DNA from 4 places in the Kocuria turfanensis genome. Region 4 is predicted to be linked to each of the others. Evidence: riboswitches for the same ligand, from Rfam matches in the RefSeq annotation. Region 4 holds a riboswitch; each other region holds the start of a gene.
The links. Region 4 has a riboswitch for thiamine pyrophosphate ahead of AYX06_RS08625 (3-oxoacyl-ACP reductase). Riboswitches for the same ligand answer to the same signal wherever they lie in the genome.
Positions count from the first base shown of each region.

Region 1: it holds a riboswitch for thiamine pyrophosphate, as region 4 does, so the genes downstream of both, AYX06_RS06960 (ECF transporter S component) here and AYX06_RS08625 (3-oxoacyl-ACP reductase) in region 4, are expected to answer to the same signal.
Region 2: it holds a riboswitch for thiamine pyrophosphate, as region 4 does, so the genes downstream of both, AYX06_RS09740 (FAD-dependent oxidoreductase) here and AYX06_RS08625 (3-oxoacyl-ACP reductase) in region 4, are expected to answer to the same signal.
Region 3: it holds a riboswitch for thiamine pyrophosphate, as region 4 does, so the genes downstream of both, thiM (hydroxyethylthiazole kinase) here and AYX06_RS08625 (3-oxoacyl-ACP reductase) in region 4, are expected to answer to the same signal.

Region 1 covers NZ_CP014480.1:1,515,662-1,520,662, forward strand. Annotated here, with positions in the region: gene AYX06_RS06955 (ABC transporter ATP-binding protein) at 1-845, opposite strand, end outside; gene AYX06_RS06960 (ECF transporter S component) at 842-1,462, opposite strand; TPP riboswitch at 1,551-1,672, opposite strand; gene AYX06_RS06970 (DUF4235 domain-containing protein) at 2,061-2,339, opposite strand; gene mnhG (monovalent cation/H(+) antiporter subunit G) at 2,397-2,900, opposite strand; gene AYX06_RS06980 (monovalent cation/H+ antiporter complex subunit F) at 2,906-3,178, opposite strand; gene AYX06_RS06985 (Na+/H+ antiporter subunit E) at 3,175-3,885, opposite strand; gene AYX06_RS06990 (Na+/H+ antiporter subunit D) at 3,882-5,001, opposite strand, start outside.
Region 2 covers NZ_CP014480.1:2,100,722-2,105,722, forward strand. Annotated here, with positions in the region: gene moeB (molybdopterin-synthase adenylyltransferase MoeB) at 1-281, opposite strand, end outside; gene AYX06_RS09730 (thiazole synthase) at 278-1,168, opposite strand; gene thiS (sulfur carrier protein ThiS) at 1,170-1,409, opposite strand; gene AYX06_RS09740 (FAD-dependent oxidoreductase) at 1,406-2,725, opposite strand; TPP riboswitch at 2,715-2,817, opposite strand; gene thiE (thiamine phosphate synthase) at 2,885-3,553, shown strand; gene AYX06_RS09750 (hypothetical protein) at 3,720-4,727, shown strand; gene AYX06_RS09755 (VOC family protein) at 4,857-5,001, shown strand, end outside.
Region 3 covers NZ_CP014480.1:758,601-763,601, forward strand. Annotated here, with positions in the region: gene AYX06_RS03465 (bifunctional hydroxymethylpyrimidine kinase/phosphomethylpyrimidine kinase) at 1-1,038, opposite strand, end outside; gene thiE (thiamine phosphate synthase) at 1,035-1,715, opposite strand; gene thiM (hydroxyethylthiazole kinase) at 1,712-2,584, opposite strand; TPP riboswitch at 2,576-2,669, opposite strand; gene AYX06_RS03480 (nuclear transport factor 2 family protein) at 2,752-3,486, opposite strand; gene AYX06_RS03485 (Rne/Rng family ribonuclease) at 3,730-5,001, opposite strand, start outside.
Region 4 covers NZ_CP014480.1:1,860,339-1,865,339, reverse strand. Annotated here, with positions in the region: gene AYX06_RS08630 (LLM class flavin-dependent oxidoreductase) at 1-813, opposite strand, end outside; gene AYX06_RS08625 (3-oxoacyl-ACP reductase) at 825-1,589, opposite strand; TPP riboswitch at 1,636-1,731, opposite strand; gene AYX06_RS08620 (hypothetical protein) at 2,338-2,715, shown strand; gene AYX06_RS08615 (M15 family metallopeptidase) at 2,902-3,537, shown strand; gene AYX06_RS19740 (hypothetical protein) at 3,798-3,971, shown strand; gene AYX06_RS08610 (hypothetical protein) at 4,271-4,771, opposite strand; gene AYX06_RS08605 (pirin family protein) at 4,977-5,001, opposite strand, start outside.

The sequences.
Region 1 (5,001 bases), 340 kb from region 4:
GCCGACGCGCTGAGCAGCGGCTCCGCCTCCTCCCGGGGACGCGCGGGCGCGCGGGTGGGCGGGACCCGGCCGGGCACCCAGACCCCGTCGCGGCTCAGCTCGTCGGCGGCCTCCCCCAGGACCTGTGCCGGGGACCCGTCGTGCGTGATCCCCCCGTCGCGGCCGAGCACGACGACACGGTCCACGACGTCGGCCCACACCGCCACACGGTGCTCCACGACCACGAGTGTGGCCCCGCTGCGGTCCAGGCACCGTGCCACCGCGTCCCGGACCTGCCGCACCCCGGCGGGGTCCAGGTTCGCGGTGGGCTCGTCGAGCAGGAGCAGCCCCGGGCTCATCGCCACGGCACCGGCGAGCGCCAGGCGCTGCTTCTGCCCGCCGGACAGGGCGGCGGTGGGGTGGTCGAGCGGCAGGGGCAGCCCCACGTCGTCGAGGGCGGCGCGGACCCGCGGCCAGATCTGCTCCCGGGGCACCGCGAGGTTCTCGAGGCCGAAGGCGGTGTCGTCCCCGATCCGGGACAGCACCACCTGGGACTCGGGGTCCTGCTGCACGAGCCCGGCGCGTCCCCGTGCCCGGTCCGGGTCCGTGCCGTCGAGCAGCAGCTCCCCGTGGAGGGAGAGCCCGTCGTCGTCGTGCAGGACTCCCGCGAGGGCGTGCAGGAACGTCGACTTGCCCGCCCCGCTCGGCCCCAGCAGCAGCACCCGCTCCCCCGGCTCGACCACGAGGTCGATGCCCTGCAGGGCGGGGGCGTCCCGGCCGGGGTGGTGCCAGCCGAAGCCGCGGGCCTCGACGCGGGCCCCCGCGGCGGTGGGCGTACCGGGAGGGCGCACCGCCGCGGCGGTCATCGTCGTGCGGCCCGGCCCGAGGCCAGGCCCTGCAGCACGCCGGTGGCTGCGAGCGCCTTCACCACGGCCCACATCAGCAGGCCGGCGAGCACCGCGCCCGAGAGGGCCGCCAGGACCACGTAGACCACCTGGTGTCCGAGGGCCCACTCGTAGTTGTAGATGATGCTCTCGTTGACGCCCAGGAAGATGCCGCTGACCGCGCCCGCCGCGGCGGCCACCGCGGCGTTGTAGCGGCGGTAGCGCACCGCGGCGAAGACCAGCTCGGCCCCGATGCCCTGGATGAGGCCGGACAGGATCACGGTCCAGCCGAAGTGCGTGCCCAGGAAGCCCTCGATGACCGCGGCGAGCAGCTCGCAGAACAGCGCGGCGCCCGGCTTGCGGATGATCAGACCGCCGAGCACGCCGGCCACGAGCCAGCCGCCGGCGATCAGCCCCACGGCGGGCGGATAGGCCACCGCGGCGGCGCCGACCACGGGGTAGAGCAGGTTCGACCACGCCCAGAAGACGACCGCGCACACGGCGGCGAGGACGGCGGCCACGACGATGTCGACGACCCGCCAGGACGAGGCCCCGGACGCACGGTTGCGGCCGGCGGGACGGTGCGTGGTGGTGTTCATGGTGCGTTCCTCCTGGGCTCAGCGAGCCATCGGTGCCAGGAGGGGAAGGGTCCGCGCGGACACGGCCGGAGCTCACGTCCGCGAGCCACCCCTGAGGTGCTCGACTCCCTTCGCCGGTGCTAACCGGAGCAGGTTCGAGGGTCTGCGGTGATCCGCACTCTCAGCGCTGTGCCGCCGTTGCCGGCGGGGTGCGCTCCCCTGTCGTTTCAGTGGCACCGAGTCTACCCCTCCCCTGGCCGCACTGCCGCACGCGCTGTCACCGGGACCGTCCCCCGCGCTGCCGCCAGGACCGTCACCGGGACCGTCGCCCGCACTTCCGCCAGGACCGTCACCGGGACCGTCCCCCGCGCTGCCGCCAGGACCGTCACCGGGACCGTCGCCCGCACTTCCGCCAGGACCGTCACCGGGACCGTCGCCCGCACTTCCGCCAGGACCGTCACCGGGACCGTCGCCCGCACTTCCGCCCGGGCTGCCGACCGCACGTCAGCCCTTCCGTCCATGCCGCGGCGCGTCCACCGGACGACGAAGGGGCCCGTCCGTCCGGGCACCGATGCGGTGTCCGGACGGACGGGCCCCCTCGCGAGGTGGCCGCCGGGGATCAGACCTCGGCCTGGCTGGAGGCCTTGGGGTTGTTCCGGGGCTTGTTCTCCATCTTCGCCACCTGGCGGGAGATCGCGACCTTGATCACCGTGCCGACGAGGCCGGTCACGAGCGACCATATGATGATGCCGGTCCACGCCTCGTCCGGGTCCGGGTTCTTGGCGGGGGGCGGGTCCCCCGTGATGCGCGTCCACGCGGCACCGAGCACCTTGTGCGAGAGCGCCACGCCGCCCAGCGAGAGGCCGGTGCCGGCGAGTTCGAGGATCTTCGTGTTCATGGACTGCTGCTCCTTGTCGTCGGGGCGGCGCGGATGCGCCCGTCGATCGTGCCCAGCCTAACGCGTCCTCCCGGATCCGTCAGTCTGCTGTCCGTCGGCGCGCTGCCCGTCCGCGTTCGGCGGCTCGGTGAGGATCGAGTCGCTGAGGGCCGCGTCGCTGAGGGCCGGCTCGGCGGGAGCAGGCTCGGCCGCGGCCGGTTCGCCGCCGCCCCGCTCGCCGGCACGGTTGAGCACCTCCTGCAGGTCGTCCTGCGTGAGGGTGGCCCGGTTGAGGTGCTTGGTGCGGTAGGTGGAACGTCCGACCATGTGCGCCGAGACGGGCACGGTGAGCAGCTGGAAGACCCAGCCGAGAATGATCAGCGGGATCATGACCGGGTCCCGGTTCTCCAGGGCGACGGCGGTGAGCATGAGCAGCAGCCCGAACACCTGCGGCTTGGTCCCCGCATGCATGCGGGTCAGCAGGTCCGGGAAGCGGACCAGCCCGATCGCGGCGGCCAGGGACATCAGCGCTCCGAGGACCAGGCACACGGCCGCGGCGGCGTCCAGGACGGTGTCCAGCACGGGGCTCACTTCCCGTGCTCGGCGGTCTGGGTGGCGAAGCGCGCCACCGTCACGGCGCCGATGAACCCCACCAGGGAGACGATCACCATGAGGATGAGGTTGTTGAGATGGCCGTGGTAGGCCATCTCCACGGCGAGCGACGCCGCCACGATGGCCAGCAGGACGTCGGTGGCCACCACCCGGTCCAGCAGCGACGGTCCCTTGGCCAGCCGGTACAGGGTGCCCGCGGCGGCCGCGCTGAGCAGCACGGCGGCGACGGCCACGGCGATCTCCATCACGGGCGGTCCTCCTCGGTGGTCTGGGGGGTCTCGGTGGCCTGGGGGGTCTCGGCGGTCCCGGTGGGGACGTCTCCTCGCCGGCCGCCGACGATCTGCTGCCCGGCCGTGACCGGGGAGCTGATCGCCGCGCTGTCCCGCTGCTCGGCCTCCGCCCCGCCTCCGCCGCGCCGTTCGGCCCGCAGAGCGGCGAGCTCCTCCCGTGTGCCCATGATGCGGATCCACGCGGCCTCGACCTGCCGCGCCGACCGCCGGAAGGACTCGGCCTCCTCGGGGGTGCGGACGTTGAGCGCGTGGAAGTAGAGGGTGGACCGGGCGCGGTCCACCTCCACGAGGATGGAGCCGGGGATCAGGGCCATGGTGTGGCCGGTGGCGGTGAGCAGCAGGTCCGAGCGCGTGCGCAGCTCCACGCCCACGACCGCGCTGCGGGCCCGCGGACCCACGAGGATCGCCACGAGCATGACGTCCACGCTGGCCTTGGCGACCTGCCACACGAAGGTCACGGCGAAGAGGGCGGACTGCAGCAGGTTGAACCGGCCCGAGAGCTGCACCGGGGGCAGGTAGAGCACCCAGGTCACGAGCAGCGCCAGCACCGCGCCGAACAGCAGGTTGCCGAGGCCGAAGTCGCCCCACAGGGCGCCCCACACGAGCACCAGCCACACCAGCAGCGGCAGCTCGACGAGCAGGGAGTTCTTGGGACGCGAGCTCACGGGGCCTCCTCCACCACGGGGCGGGGAACCGATCCGGGGTCCAGGACGGCCGCGACGTAGTGCTCGGGGCGGACGAGGTTCTCCGCCGCGTTGTCGGCGAGCTGGAAGATCGGTCCGGCGAAGACGGTGAGGGCGACGCCCACCACGACGAGCGCGGAGGCGCCGCCGAGCATGGAGGGCGACATCAGCCGCACGTCGCCCTTGCCGGCGAACTGCCCCTCCTGGTCGTCGACGGATCCGGAGGTCAGGAGGAAGCGCGAGCCCGCCGGGACCGGGGCCAGCAGGATCGGGTCCGGGTACTCCGCGTCCTCCGGGGTGCGCAGGAACACGCGGTTCCACACGCGGATCATGGCCAGCAGGGTCAGCAGGGACACCGCCACGGAGCCCGCCACCAGCACGTACGCGAGCGGGTCGCCCTGGTTCACGCCGGCCTGCAGCAGCCCCGTCTTGCCGAGGAAGCCGGAGAACGGCGGGATGCCGCCCAGGTTCAGCGCGGGCACCAGGTAGAGCAGCGCCAGCAGCGGGGAGATCTTGGCCATGCCCGCGAGCCGGTCCACGTTGGTCGACCCGCCGCGGCGCTCGATCAGCCCGGCCACCAGGAACAGGCTGGTCTGGATCACGATGTGGTGGGCCACGTAGTAGACCGTGGCGGACAGCGCCTCCTGGCTGCCCACGGCCACCCCGAAGATCATGTAGCCGATGTGGCTGATGAGGGTGAAGGACAGCATGCGCTTGATGTCGATCTGGGCGAGCGCGCCCAGGATGCCCACCACCATGGTGAGCAGCGCCACCCACATCAGCAGGGTGTCGAGCCGCTCCCCGGGGAACAGCACGGTCTCCGTGCGGATGATCGAGTAGACGCCCACCTTCGTCAGCAGCCCGGCGAACACGGCGGTGACGGGGGCGGAGGCCGTCGGGTAGGAGTCCGGGAGCCAGAAGGACAGCGGGAACACCGCCGCCTTGATGCCGAAGGCGATGAGCAGCATGACGTGCAGCTGCATCTGGGTGCCCACCGGCAGGTCGGCGAGCTTCACGGAGAGGTCGGCCATGTTGATGGTGCCCGTGGCCGCGTAGACCATGGCGATGGTGATCAGGAAGAGCACCGAGGAGATCACG
Region 2 (5,001 bases), 240 kb from region 4:
CGGCCGACGTCGGCGGTGCGGTGCACCACCTGGCGCTGCAGGTTGGAGACCGCCACGACGTCGTCGTCGACGATCCCCAGCGTTCCCACGCCCGCCGCGGCGAGGTACTGCAGGGCCGGGGCGCCCAGTCCGCCGGCGCCGACCACGAGCACCCGGGCGTTGCCGAGCCGGCGCTGGCCGAGCGGGCCGATCCCGGGCAGGGTCAGGTGCCGGGCGTAGCGCTCGAGCTCCGCCCGGGTCAGCTCGGGGCCGGGCTCCACGAGCGGGGGCAGCGGGCTCACGGCCGCTGCCCCACGGGCGCCCAGTCCCCGCGCGGAACGCCCGCCGGGTCGGCGCCCGGCCCGTCGTCGGGCGTGCCGGCGGGCGTGTCCGTGTCGATCCGTCCGGCCATCGGTGAGGACGCCAGGGCGTGCCGGCGGGCCGGGATCCGCCCGGCGCCGGCGGCCAGCCGCCCGGCGGCCACGGCGTGGCGCATCGCGGTGGCCATGGCCACCGGGTCCTGCGCGCGGGTCACGGCGCTGGCCAGCAGCACGGCGTCGCAGCCCAGCTCCATGGCCAGGGCGGCCTCGGAGGCGGTCCCGATCCCGGCGTCGAGGACCACGGGCACCGAGGCCCGGGAGGTGATGAGCTCGATGTTGTGCGGGTTGAGGATCCCCAGCCCGGTGCCGATCGGCGCGCCCAGGGGCATCACGGCGGCCGCGCCGAGGTCCTCCAGGCGGCGGGCCACGGCGGGGTCGTCGGAGGTGTAGGCGAAGACCCGGAAGCCGCGGGCCACGAGCTGCTCGGTGGCGTCGAGCAGCTCCACCACGTCGGGCAGCAGGGTGTCCTCGTCGGCGATGACCTCGAGCTTGACCCAGTCGGTCTCCAGGGCCTCGCGGCCGAGCTCGGCGGTGAGCAGGGCGTCCCGGGCGGTGTAGCAGCCGGCGGTGTTGGGCAGGATCCGGATGCCGTTGCGCTCGAGCATCGCGAACAGCGAGTCGCCGCGGCCGGGGGCGTAGCGGCGCAGCGCCACGGTGGTCAGCTCGGTGCCGGAGGCGAGCAGGGCCTGCTCCAGGGTGTGCAGCGAGCTGAGCCCGCCGGTGCCCATGATCAGCCGGGAGGACAGCTCGGTGCCGTCCAGCACGAGCGGGTCCACCAGGGATGCGGCGCGGGGTGCGGGGTGGGTCATGTCAGCCTCCCTGGACGGCGGTGATGATCTCGACGGACTGTCCCTCGGCCACGGGGGTGCGGCCCCAGCGGCTGCGCGGGACCACGGCGGCGTCCACCGCCACGGCCACGCCCAGCCGGCGGCCGTCCAGCGGGGCGCCGTCGGGGCCCAGGGGCCGCCCGACGGTCTCGGCCACGAGGTCCACCACGGTGGTGTCCCCGCCGACGACGTGCGGGCGGCCGTTGAGGGTGATGGCGGTCATCGGGTGCTCCTGTTCGGGGTGCGGAAACCGGTCGCGGGGTCCGCGGCGGGCGCCTCGACCGGGCGGTCGAAGCGGTGCGGGTCGGTGGTGGCCAGGTGCTCGGCGTCGGCGCCCGGATCCGCGCCGAGCACCAGCTCCGCGGCGAGGCGGGCGGCCAGCGGGGCGAGCAGGACGCCGTGGCGGAAGTAGCCCGTGGAGACCAGGAGACCGGGCACCGGATCTCCCTCCGGGCCGCGGACGCGGCCCAGGTACGGGATGTCGTCCGGGGTCCCGGGCCGGGCACGGGCCATGGCCTCGACCAGCTCGAGGTCGGCGACGCCGGGGACCACGGCCTGGGCGTCGCGCAGCAGCCGGAGCACGCCTCCGGCGCTGATCCCGTCGAGGTCGTCCTCGCGGGAGGTCGCCCCGATCACCACCGTCCCGTCGTCGCGGGGCACCAGGTAGACGGGCACCCCGTGGACCAGGCCGCGGACGGTGCGCTCGAGCAGGGCGGGCGCCCCGGCGGGCGGACGGGTGCGGAGGATGTCCCCGTGCACCGGGCGCAGCGGCGGCCGCCAGGACCCGGGCAGGCCCTCCAGGTCGGTGAGACCCGTGCCGGGGGCGAGGACCGTCTCCGCCGCCGAGACCATCCCGCCGTCGGCCAGGCGCAGGCCCGTCACCGCGCCGTCGGGGCCGTGGCGCAGGCCCGTGGCGCGGTCGTGCACCAGGCGGGCGGGCCCGCCGTCGGGGCCGTCCGTTGCGGAGGACCCGGACGGAGTGGGGAGCTCGGGGGCGACGAGGGCGGCGAGCAGTCCGGCCACGAGCCGGCGGGGGTCCACCTGGTGGTCGTCGGGAATGCGGTGCACGGCGGACAGCCGCGGGCTCAGGGCCGGCTCCAGGGCCCGGGCCGTGCGCAGCGGGAGCGGCTCCACGGCCAGGCCGTGGCGCAGCTGGAGCTCGCGCAGGTCCGCCAGGGCCTGCCGGTCGGCGGCGTCGACGCCGCACACGAGCGTCTCGGTGGCGCGGTAGCCCACCGAGCCGCCGGCGGCCTCCTCCACGGCGGCCACGAACGCCGGGTAGGCGCCGGCCGAGGCGAGCATGAGGGGATAGAGCGGCTCCTGCTGGTACTGGACCTCGCTCACCGGGGCGAGCATCCCGGCCGCCGCCCGGCTGGCCCCGGCGCCGGGCTCGGGGTCCACCACGGCCACCGAGCGGCCGCGGCGGCGCAGCTCCCAGGCCGTGGCCAGGCCGACCACCCCGGCCCCGACCACGGCGACGTCGGCCCGCACGTGCTGGGCGGCGGACATCGGAACGGAGGGCACGGATGTCACCGGCATCGTCCTTTCCTACGGCGGCATGACCCGCATCAGGTGTGGCGGTCGGCGCCGGACGCCCTCTCAGCCCCCGAGGGGCTCCCGCAGAACCGCTGACCTATCATTCAGCGTGTGACCCAGCATACCCAGGACACCCCCGCTCCCGCCGCCTCCGAGCTGCGCATGACACGCACGGACCGGCTCCTCGCCGCCCGGCTGTACGTGTGCACCGACGCCCGCCGCGCGCAGGGCGACCTCGAGGAGTTCCTGCACGCCGTCTGCGCCGGCGGGACGGACATCGTCCAGCTGCGGGACAGGAGCATCGACACCGACGAGGAGATCGCCGCGCTGCGCCTGCTGGGCCGGGTCGCCGCCGAGTACGGCGTCCTGGTCGCCGTCAACGACCGCGCCGACCTCGCCGCGCTCGTGGGCGCCGACGTCTTCCACGCCGGCCAGCACGACCTCACCCCCGCCCAGGCCCGGCAGCTGCTCGGCCCCGACGTGCTGATCGGCCGCTCCACCCACGACCTCGGCCAGGCCCGGGCCGCGCTGGCCGACCCGGACGTGGACTACTTCTGCACCGGTCCCGTGTGGGAGACCCCCACCAAGCCGGGCCGGCCCGCCACCGGCCTGGGCTTCGTGCGCGAGGTCGCCGCACTGACCGAGGCCCGGCTGGACGCCGACCCGGCGGTGGTGCCCGTGCCGTGGTTCGCCATCGGCGGCATCGACGAGCAGCGCCTCCCCGAGGTGCTGGCCGCCGGGGCGCGCGGCGCCGTGGTGGTCCGGGCGGTCACCGAGGCCCCGGACCCGCGCCTGGCCGCCGGGCAGCTGCGCAGTCTGCTCCCCGCCTGACACGCTCCCCGACCGGCGCGCTACCTGCCCGGCACGCTTCCTGCCCGGCACGCCGCGCGGGGACGTCCGCCGGGCGCGCCCGGCCGCAACTCCCCACCGGCTCCCCGCCGCCGCACAGCCCCGTCTGAGAGCATGGAGCCCACGGACGACGACGGAGGAGTGGCCCATGGACCCCGAGCTCGACCCGCAGGTGCGGCACGCGGTGGAGCATCCCGCGCAGACCGCCCGCGGCCCGGAGGACGTGCAGCTGCGCGTCCGGCTGGCCGGCGAGCCCGCCCGGCGAGCGCTGGGCAGCCACTGGGAGGAGGGCGCCCCGGAGGACGCCGCGCCCGGCGAGGACCGGCTCGCGGCGGCCGTGCTGCTGGCCACCCTCTTCGGCGACACGTTCTGGCTCGAGCGGGCGGCCCGGCTGCCCGGTGACGTCCCGGGCTGTCCCTCCGCCCCGCCGAGCGGGCTGCTGGAGCTCACCCGCGTGCCCGGCGCCCGGGCGGCGATGGCCTCGGTCCTCGAGCGGCCGCTGCTCACCGGGCTGCTGGAGTGGGGCACGAACCCGCTGCCCGAGCAGCCCCCGCTGGCCGTGGCGCAGGCTGCCCGGGACCTCTCGATCCCCGACGACGGGCGTGTCTACCGGGTGGTGCGCCGCCGCGCCGAGCGCTTCCTGGCCCGCGAGTACGACGGCTCGGAGTCGCTGGAGCGGTTCGTGACCCTGCTGACGGAGGCCGAGAAGGGCCACCGCGAGGACGGGCCCGTGCTCTCCGGCGAGACGCTGCCGCCCGCCTCTCCCCCGACTGCTCCTCCACCACCGGCGGCCCCGGCGCCGCCGGCACCGGAGGGCGGCCCGGCCGGGCCGCCGTCGTCGAACCCCTCGATCGCGGACGCTCCGCAGGCTCCGCAGTGGGGCGTCAGCCCGTCCACGCCCGCCCCGCCGCCGCCCGGGCAGGTCGGCCGGCCCGGTGCGCCCGGGGAGCCGTTCCCGGGCCAGGCCCAGGGCGGGCCGTTCCCCGGGCCGGGCGCGGGCGGCCCGCTGGCGGGCAGCCGCGGCCCGGCGGCCGGCGGATGGCCGCCGCCCCCGGCCCACGACCCCGCGGAGGACGACTCCGACAACCTCAAGGCCTGGGGTCTGGTCTTTCTGGCGATCGTGGCGGTGATCGTGGCGCTGATCTTCGTGCTCTGACCGGGACGGCGTCGCGCCCGGCCCCGAGGTGACGAAGGTCCCCAAGATACTTGCACCGGAAACATTTTCTGGGGTATCCTTGCGGACATATCAACCTTTGTGGTGCCGATGCCGACGGAGAAGCCCGAGATGCCGATCTTTCCCCAGAACCCCGACCCCCGGAGCCTGACGCCGCGACCGGCCGACGACCTGCTGTCCGCCGGAACCCGGATGGGCGCCGTGGAGCTGCTCGTGGCCGACCTGGACACGATGCTCGCCTACTACACGGACGCCG
Region 3 (5,001 bases), 1.1 Mb from region 4:
CCGCTCGTCCGGGGCCCGGGCGGCGAGCAGGGTCAGCGCCCGGCTGTAGCCGTCGAGGTACTGCAGGTCCTGGTCGAGGTAGGCCAGGAACCGCTCCGGCTCGAGCCGGCCGTCGCCCAGGCCGCGGACGAAGTCGAGCTCCTCGATCTCCCGGCGCACCCCGGCGGAGGCCGCCCAGAGCTCGTCGCTGAACCGGGCCGGTGCCGCACCCCAGCTCTCGAGCGCGTCCTGGACGTGGTGGAAGTGGTGCACGGGGCCGCTGCCGTGGCCGACCGCCAGGTCCCCGGAGCGCTCGAGCGCCCCGCGCAGCCACTCGCGGGCGATTCCGAGGCTGTGCGCCCAGTCCCCGTGCCGGGCCTGCAGGGTGGCCAGCGCCGAGGAGAGCGAGCAGCCGGTGCCGTGGGAGTTCTCGGTGGGCACCCGGGCGCCGTCGAACGCGACGAGGGGCTCCGGCGCGTCCGGGCCCACGAGGGCGTCGGGGGTGCGGTCCCCGGTGAGGTGCCCGCCCTTGACGAGCACCAGGGTGTCGTGGGCCCGGGCCACCCGGTGGCCCTGCGCCAGGGCCTCCGCCCAGGAGGAGGCGATCTCCTCCTGGGCGAGGACCGCCAGCTCCGGCAGGTTCGGGGTGACGAGGTCGGCGTGGCGGAGCATCGCGCGCAGCGCGTCCTCGGCCTCCCGCTCGAGCAGGCGCCCGCCCGAGGTCGCGACCATGACGGGGTCCAGCACCACCACCGGCGGCCGGTGGTCCTCGAGCCAGCGGGTCACCGTCTCGATCACCGGCACGGAGCCGAGCATGCCGATCTTCACCGCGTCGATCTCGACGTCCTCGGCGACGGCGTCCAGCTGGGCGGCGAGGAACTCCACCGGCGGGACGTGCACGCCGCGCACCCCGAGGGTGTTCTGCACCACGACGGCCGTCACGGCGCTCATCCCGTAGCCGCCCATCGCCGCGATCGACTTCAGGTCCGCGTGCTGTCCCGCCCCGCCGGTGGGGTCGGTGCCGGCCACGGCCAGGACGCGGGGCACCCGGGGACTCATCGGGCCACCTCCTCGGGGACGCGGCCGAAAGCGCGCACGTAGCGGGCGGCCGCGGCCGCGGGGTCGGGGTCGGCGCAGATGCCGGAGACCACGGCCAGCCCCGCCGCCCCGGCGGCACGCAGGGCCGCGGCGTCCTCGACCCGCACCCCGCCGATCGCCAGGCACGGCAGGGCGGTGCGGGCCGCGGCACGGGCGAACCCCTCGACGCCCAGCGGCTCGGGGTGGTCGGGCTTGGTGCGGGTGGCGCGCACGGCGCCGACCCCCAGGTAGTCGACGGTGCCCGGGGGCAGGGCGGCGGCCGCGTCGAGCTCCGGCGCCGTGGCGGCGCTCAGGCCCAGCACCGCGTCCGGCCCGCAGATCCGCCGGGCCAGCTCCACGGGCAGGTCGCTCTGGCCGACGTGCACCCCGGCCACGGGCGCGCCGGCCGCCCGGGCGGCCAGGTAGGCGTCGGCGCGGTCGTCGACGAGCACGGGGACGTCCCGGCCCACGCGCTCCGCGACGGCCACGAGCAGGGCCACCAGGTCCCGGGCCGGGGCGTGCTTCTCCCGGACCTGGACCATGGTGGCTCCCCCGGCCACGGCGGCCGCCACGACGTCGGGCACGCTGCGCGGGGCGCTGAGCGCCGTGTCGGTCACGAGGTGCAGGGTTAGGGCGGCGGGATCGAGACGGGCGCTCACCGGGCACCCTCCTCGCGCACGAGCTCCGCCCGGGCGGCGAGCTGCTCCGGCGTGATGGCGTGCAGCCGGTCCAGCAGGGCCACGGCGAAGGACCCGGGGCCGGCGCAGTCGGCGGCGGCGTCCTCGGCCGCCAGGGTGTACACCGTCGTGGCGGCCGTCGCCGCCGCGGCGGGGTCGGCGCGCACGGCGGTGAAGGCGGCCATCAGGGCGCCCAGGGCGCAGCCCCCGCCGGTGATCCGCGTCAGCAGCGGCGTGCCGTGCGGCACGCGCACCACGCCCCCGTCGGGGGCGCGCACGAGGTCGACCGGACCGGAGACGGCCACGGCCGAGCCGGCCTGCGCGGCCAGCACGGCGGCGGCGTCCCGGGCGGCGTCGACGCCGTGGGTGGCGTCCGTGCCCCGCCCTCCGGCGCCGCCGGCGAGGCCGATGATCTCCGAGGCGTTGCCGCGCACGATCGCCGGCCGGTGCCGCAGCAGGTCTCGGGCCAGTGCGGTGCGCACGGGCAGGGCGCCCACGGCCACGGGGTCCAGCACCCATGCGCGGCCGGCCCGCTGCCGGGCGCCGACGGCCTCGTAGGCGGCCCCGCGCTGCTCGGCGGTGGGTGTGCCGGTGTTGACGAGCAGCCCGTCGGCGAGCTCCGCGAAGACTCCGCCCTCGCCCTGGATGTCGGTCATGGCCGGGGAGGCGCCCACCGCCAGCAGGACGTTGGCGGTGACGTTGGCGACCACGGTGTTGGTGATGCACTGCACCAGCGGCGCTGCGGTGCGCAGCTCCTCGAGGGCCGTGGCGGCGTCCTCGGCGAGCGCGTGGTCCGGTGGCGCCCCCTCGGCTCCTGCGGTGCGGGCGGGCGGGGGTACGGCATCGCGCATCAGCGACATCCCTTCGCTAGTACTGGCTAGATCAGGTTCGACGGGTGTGATCTCAGCCGCTCGCGCGGCACCCCGTGTCAGGTGTTCCGCCAGTCTAGCCGCCGGCCGGTGCCGGGCGCGGCGGGGCCGGATCCGGCCGTGGACCGCCGCACGAGGCGGCCGCCCGGTCAGAAGAATCCGTTGCCGTGCGGCATCCGCTCCGGGACGGGCTGGACGACCTCCCAGTGCTCGAGGATCCGTCCGTCGACGACCCGCCACAGGTCGTAGCAGCCTGCCGGGCGCCGGTCACCGTGCTCCGGGGCCTCGCCGTCGGGCTCGAGCACGCCCTCGGTGACGGTGAGGACGAAGTCGCCCTCGCCGAGCACCCGGTGGAGGGCGTGCCGGGCGAGCCGGGCGCCCGGGCCGGCGCCGTGCTCGACGTAGCGCGGGTCGCGGGCCAGCTCCGCGAGGGCCTCCCGGTCGGCGCCCAGGAGCCGTTCGTGCACCCACTCGGTGATCAGCGCCTTGTTCGCCGCGGTGTGCTCGTGGTCCGTGACCTGCCGGGGGCCGTCGATCCGGTGGGCGCCGGCGGCGCCGCCGGGCAGCGGCGCGTAGGCGTCCCAGTGCTCGGCGAGGCGGTCGCCGGCCACACGGAAGACGTCCACTGCCACCAGGGGCTCCGGGGCGAGGCCGTGGTACACGCAGTGGACGGCGACCATGTCCCCGTCCTCGAGCATGCGCAGGTTGTCGATCCGGAAGTCCTCGGGGAGCTGCTGGAGGACGGCGCGGAGCCCCTCCCGGCCGTCGGCCCCGAGGGCGGAGTGCTGCCGGAAGTCCGGGGCCCAGTACCGGTCGAGGGCCGAGGGATCCCGGTGTCCGAAGAGGTCGGTGCCGGCGGTGAGTACGATCTGCTTGCTGCTCATGGCCATCCCCTCGGCGCTGCGGGCCGGGGGTCCGCCCGGTCGGGCCGCCCGCGTGTGGTGCGACCACGCTACTCCCGCTCCTGCAGGGCCGGACAGAGGATCGGGCCATGTGACGGCCCGGGAACCCGGCAGGAGGGCGGCACGAGTCCGGGCCCTGCCGTGACCAGGAGTACCGGTCCCGCGACGGCGAAGGACCCCGACCGGCGGGTCGGGGTCCTTCGGGGTGCGTCGGCGGGCTGGCGCTCAGCCCTGGCCGGCGGGCCGGCCGCTGGTGAGGTCCTCGGCCTTGACACCGACGCCCACGACGGTCGGCCCGTGGCCGGCGGGAGCGCGCTGCGGAAGCTCCGCGGCGGTCGTCGCCTCGTGCCGCCCGCCCTCGGCGGCGGCCGCCTGACCGGCGGTCACCTGGGCCTCCCCCGGTCGGGCGGCCGGGGCCGAGGCACGGCGGGAGCGCCGGCGCGGACGCGCCGGCTCCGCGGGCGCCTCGGCCGTCGTCCCAGCCGGTGTCCCGGTGGAGGGCCCGGTCGGGGGCACGGCCGGGGCCTGGCTCGTGGCCTGCCGCTCCCGGGCGGGGGTCCGCGCCGGCTCGGCCCTCTCGTCCTCGGGCTCGGCCGCGGGAGCACCGGCGTCGTCCGCCGGCGCGGCGGTCCGCTGCTCCGGTGCCCGCTGGTCGAAGGCCTCCGCCAGCGAGTCCAGGCTCAGTCGGGGCGCCTCGGCGGGCTCCTCGGCGACGGGCGCGTGGCCCTGCGGGAGCTCGATGACCTCGCCCTTGATCGTCAGGCGCGAGCCCTGCTCGGCTGCGGGCTCCTCGACGGCGGGCGCGGGCTCGGCCGGGGGTCGGGTCTCCTCCGTCTCCGGCTGCTCGGCGGCGGTCTCCGCGCCCTGGCCGCGGTTGCGGCTGCGCTTGCCGCGGCGCTTCTTCCGCGAGCGCCCCGAGCCCTCGGGGCGGGACTCCGCCGGGGCGGCCGGCTCCTCGGCGCGGGGCGTCTCCGGCTCCTCCGGGGTCTCGTGGTGGGTCGCGGCCGCGATGGTCGCGAACGCCGTGCGCGCGGCCTCGGCCTTCGCCTTCTCCGCGGGATCCGGCTCGGCGGTCCGGGCCTCCGGGCGGGCGGGCTGCTGCTCGCCCTGGCCGCGGCGGCTGCGCTTGCGGTCGGTGCGGTTGGGCCGCTGGTCGCGGATCTCGCCCGGGACGCCGCCGGTGCGGCCCTCCAGCGGGTGGTCGTGCACGACGACGCCGCGGCCGGCGCAGTGCTCACAGGGCTCGGAGAACACCTCGAGCAGGCCGGTGCCCATCCGCTTGCGGGTCATCTGCACCAGCCCGAGGGAGGTCACCTCGGCCACCTGGTGCTTGGTGCGGTCCCGTCCCAGGCACTCCACCAGGCGGCGCAGCACGAGGTCGCGGTTGGACTCGAGCACCATGTCGATGAAGTCGATGACGATGATGCCGCCGATGTCCCGCAGCCGCAGCTGCCGCACGATCTCCTCGGCGGCCTCCAGGTTGTTCTTGGTGACGGT
Region 4 (5,001 bases):
GGTCACGAGCCCGGGCATCACCGCCACCGCCTCCGGGTTCCGCCCGGCCGCGGTGATACGGGCCTTGACGTCGGCGTAGTAGTCGCGGCCGGCGGTCAGGTCGTAGGCCACCGCGTAGATCGCCTCCGCGTACCGGGCGGCCAGATCCCGTCCGGGGCCGGAGGCCCCGGCTTGGAAGAGCACGGGTCTGCCCTGCGGCGGGCGCGGCACGGTCAGTGGTCCGTCCACCTGGAAGTGCTCGCCGTGGTGGTGCACCGGACGGACCCGGGCGGGGTCGGCGTAGAGCCCTGCCCGGTCGACGAGTACGGCGTCGTCGGCCCAGGAGTCCCACAGCTGCTGGGTGACCTGCACGAATTCCTCGGCCCGGGCGTAGCGCTGCTGTCGGGCCGGCATGGCCTCCAGCCCGTGGTTGCGGGCCTCGGCGTCGAACATGGAGGTCACCACGTTCCACCCCGCCCGCCCGCCGCTGATGTGGTCGAGGGAGGCGAGCATCCGGGCGGCGTGGAACGGGGTGAAGAAGGTGGTCGAGATGGTGCAGACCAATCCGATCCGCTCCGTGGCCCGGGCCATGGCGGACAGGGCGGTCAGCGGCTCGAGGAACCACCGGGGCCCGGAGGCGACGTCGCCGGTGCTGTGGCCGTCGGCGAAGAACACGGCATCGAAGAAACCGCGCTCGGCCGTGCGGGCCAGCCGCTCCCAGTAGGAGATGTCCCCCAGCTGCTCGGCGGGGGAGTCGGGGCGCCGCCAGGCCGCGCTGTGGTGGCCGGCGCCGAGGAGGAAGGCGTTGAGGTGCAGCTGCCGGTGCGTGCTCATGAGTGCCCGATTCACCCCATGACCAGTCCGCCGTCGACCACCAGGTTCTGCCCGGTGACCGACCGCGCCCAGGGCGAGGCGAAGAACAGGACGGTGTCGGCGAACTCCTCCGGGGTGGTCACACGGCCCAGCGGGGTGGAGGAGGCGATGAGGTCGAAGACCTCCTCAGGGGTGGCCGCGCTGGCGTCGGTGGTGCGCAGCAGCCCGCCGGAGACCATGTTCACCGTGACGTTGTGTTGACCCAGGTCCTTGGCCAGGGTCCGGGTCAAGGAGAGCAGGGCCGCCTTGGCCGCGGTGTAGTCGTGATACGGGACGACGGGATTCTGGAACAGGTTGGTGCCGATGTTCACGATCCGCCCGAACCCCTGCTCCTGCATTCCCGGCAGGCACGCCTGCATCGTGTTCAGCGCCCCCCGGACGCTGCCGGAGAACTGGCTGGTGAACTCGTCCCAGCCGATCTCCGCCGCACCCGAGCGGGCGTCCCCGTTGAAGGAGAAGTCCGCCAGCGCGTTGTTCACCACAGTGGTGACCGGGGCGCCGAAGTGCTCCCGGGTGCGCTCGAGCATGGCCGACACCTGCCCGGGATCGGTGACGTCAGCAGGCAAGGCCACAGCCCGTTGCGGACCGAAGCGGCTCACGAGCTCTTGGGCGGCGGTGGAGCTGGATCGGTAGTTGATGACCACCCGCGCGCCCTCGGCGGCGAAGGCCTCCACGATGCGGCGGCCCAGGCCGCGGGCCCCGCCGGTCACGAGGACGATCTGCTCTGCGATCTGCATGAGGTTCCCTGAGGATCAGGGCGAAAAGATGCAGGCCCGGCAACGGCCCGGCCTGAGAGGACATCCCTTCGCCAGTACGAACTGGATCAGGTTCGACGGGTGTCATCTCAGCCGGATGGAACCGGCACCCCGTGTCACTGCTCCGACCGTACACGCTCTGCCGAGAACGAACAGCCCCCCATTCCCATCGGCACAGCGCAGTCGATCGCGGCAACGCCGATGACCTGCCTACCGGAGCAGTCCGAGGTCCCGCGAGGCGCTCCACGGTCCGGGAACGGTGGCCGCCACCGGAGACGACAGGGCGAAGTTCGCCTTCCGACCCCGTACGGCCCAGGCGCCCCGCCCGCAGCGGCGACATCGCCGAGCCGCAGTGGAGATCGGGCACACCCCTCCGCGGGACCACGCCGGAAATGGTTGCGGTCATGCACCTGGTGCTGGCGGGGTTTCGCACCGACCACCTGGTGGTTGCGGCTCAGCAGGGGCCATCAGGCGTCGACGACTCCCGGGTCACCACGACGGTGACCGGTAGTGGCTGGGCGGGGAGACGGTTTTTCGACCGGGCACGCGGCAGGACGCAAGGTGACCCACCGGAGGTGCCTTTACATCTGTTACGACTCCTCTCCATAGTGGGGGAGAACTCTTCTCGGGAACGGTCCACCGATCGTTTCCGGGGAGGCCTGGCTGGGGCAGCAGTCGGAGATTCATGCGGTGCTCCGATCCGCTTGACGCCGGGTGAAAGGGCTTGATCGTGCGCGAGGACCTCATCGCTGCCTGCCGGCACTGGGGCGTGATCCAGCGGGTCTCGATGCGTGAGCACCTGCGACGGGCCGAGGCGTTGCTGGATCCGGCCGAGACCGTGCACGTGGTGGCGCCGGGATGGTGGCGAGGCCAGCGGACCCTTGTCCTCGTCACGACCTCACGGCTGCTGTTGGTCCGTCGGGAGCTGAAGTGCTCCACACGCGATCACGGGACCTACCCGTTGCGCAGCATCGGGGCCCTGCGTGTCCATGCCTGTCCGCCGGAAGGCGTGCGGTTCCGGGTGGGTGCGGGCCTGGACCTGGAGGAGTTCTCCGTGACCCGGCACGGCGACCTGGTGGAACATGCACTCCGGAAGGCGCGGTCATGATCACCGCCACCCGCCCCTCGTGTGAGTGCTCCCGGGGCTCGTCACAGTGTCACACAGCACATATCACGGGGGTCGTGCAGTTACGCTGAGGCGGATCTTTCCTGGACACGTGGGGGCGTAGACATGATGAGGAACTTCGGTGGACTTCTCGGTGGGGCGGCAGCACTGAGCCTGGCGACGGGGCTGATGGCGCCATCGGCGGCGGTCGCGACAGGGACGACCTACGACATCGACTCGGCCTCCAGCCTGACGGTGGTGGTGAACAAGCACCGCCCGCTGGACCCGCAGACCTACGTACCGAAGCCGCTCAGTCGTATTCAGGCCGAACGGATGCGGTCCGATGCGGCGGAGGCGTACAAGAAGATGGTCCGCGCCGCCAAGGCCGACGGGGTGAACATCGTGGCCGTGAGCGGGTATCGCTCCTACGACACGCAGGCCAGTCTCTACGACAGCTACGTGCAGCAGTACGGCCAGGAAACCGCTGACACCATCGCGGCTCGCCCGGGGCACAGCGAGCACCAGACCGGGCTGGCCATGGACGTGGGCAACGCCTCCGGGGTGTGCGCGCTGCAGGACTGCTTCGAGGACACCCCGGTCGGGGCGTGGGTCGCCGAGCACGCCGGGGAGTACGGGTTCATCATCCGCTACCCGGACGGTGAGGACAATCAAGCCGTCACCGGCTACGCCTACGAGCCCTGGCACATTCGCTACGTCGGTCATGACCTGGTCCGGGACATGCAGGAAGCGGCTCTCGCGGACCCGGAGGTCGACACCATGGAGGAGTTCTTCGGCCTGGAGCCTGCCCCCGACTACCTGCCGTAAGCGGAGTCGACCCCGATTCCACCGCTGCGCGACCCAGGACCTCACAGGCGTCACGGGCCATCTGCTGCGGTGAGGTACTCGTGCACGCGTCAATAGTTGACCCGGCTGTGCAGCACCTGCACCACCTGTCGGTCGGGCTGGTGCGCTCCGTCAGGACGAGCTGATGACGGCCGCCGGCCGGGTGGGAGCGGCGCGGCCGCTGCAACGCCGACGGAACTCGGGACCGGGTCCGGGCCGCGCTGCTCACCGATGCGCCGAAGATGGAACTGATCGACGGGGCGGTGTCGGTGGACTCCACCGTCGACCGGGCCCGTCAGCACGCCGCGAACCTCACCGGCGACGCCCCGATGGTGCCCCATCTCCTGGCCGGCCTGCGGGTGGCCCGTCACGGGCCGGGCCGTCCCCGGACCCGGCCCGCAGCACCTGCGCGGTGACCAGGCCTGCTCCTTCCGCGCCGTCCGCCCTCACCTGCGGGCCGGGGGCGTCACCGCCGTGATTTCCGGGCCCGCCGGCCGGCAGGGCCACCGGAAGCGCCGTGATCCCAGGGCGGTCGGCCGCCCTCCTCCGACCCGGAGGACGACCAGGGCCGCAACGTCGTGGCACGATCCTGCACCGCCTTCAGGCCATGGCGCGGGCTCGCGACACGCTGCGACAGAGTCGCGCCGACCTACCGCGGCGGGGCCGTGCTGCGCACCATCGCTGTCCGGCTCACGGCACTACCGGGAGACATGCCCTAGCGCAGGGCGGCGCGCACCCCCGGGCGCACGGCCACGACGAGCCACGCCGCGTCCACCGCGAGCTTGAGCGCGGCGGGCAGCAGCTGCAGCGGGTGCGTCCCGGTCGGCACGACGGGCACGGCGAAGGACAGCACGAGACTGGCCACGGTGCTGAGCACGGCCATGGCCGCGAAGACGATGCCGAGGATCCAGGCCCACTGCCGCTGCTCGCGCAGCGGGAAGAAGACCAGGGCGTACAGGCCCGCGTTGACGGCGAGGCCCACCACGGCGCTCGCGAGCACGAAGCCCGTGCCCAGGAACATGCCTCCCGAGGCGGCGGCCACCTGCTCCGAGGACGTCAGGTAGCCGATGACGCTGCCCAGCACGCCGATCGCGAAGGACGCCACCGTGAGCTGCAGCAGCAACCGGAGATCCGGGGTCCTCGGCGGGACGGGGCCGGCCGCCCACGGGCCGCCGGGGCCGGGGGCGCTGTGCGGGCCGTACGGGTACTGGGTCATGGCGGTCGACTCCTCGCGGCGGGACGGGGCCCCGTCGGGGCTCAGCACCGAACCTAGCCGCTGATCCCGCCCGCCGGAGGGTTCGCGGGTGCAAAGACGTCGGCGAGTCGTCGTACGACGGCCCCCTCGTGGCCGGGGGTCTGGCGGTGCAGGACGACCGGCCCGGTGCCGGGCGACCCGGACGGTCCGGGGCGGTCTCGGGGGCTCAGCCGCGCGGGCGCAGCGGGACG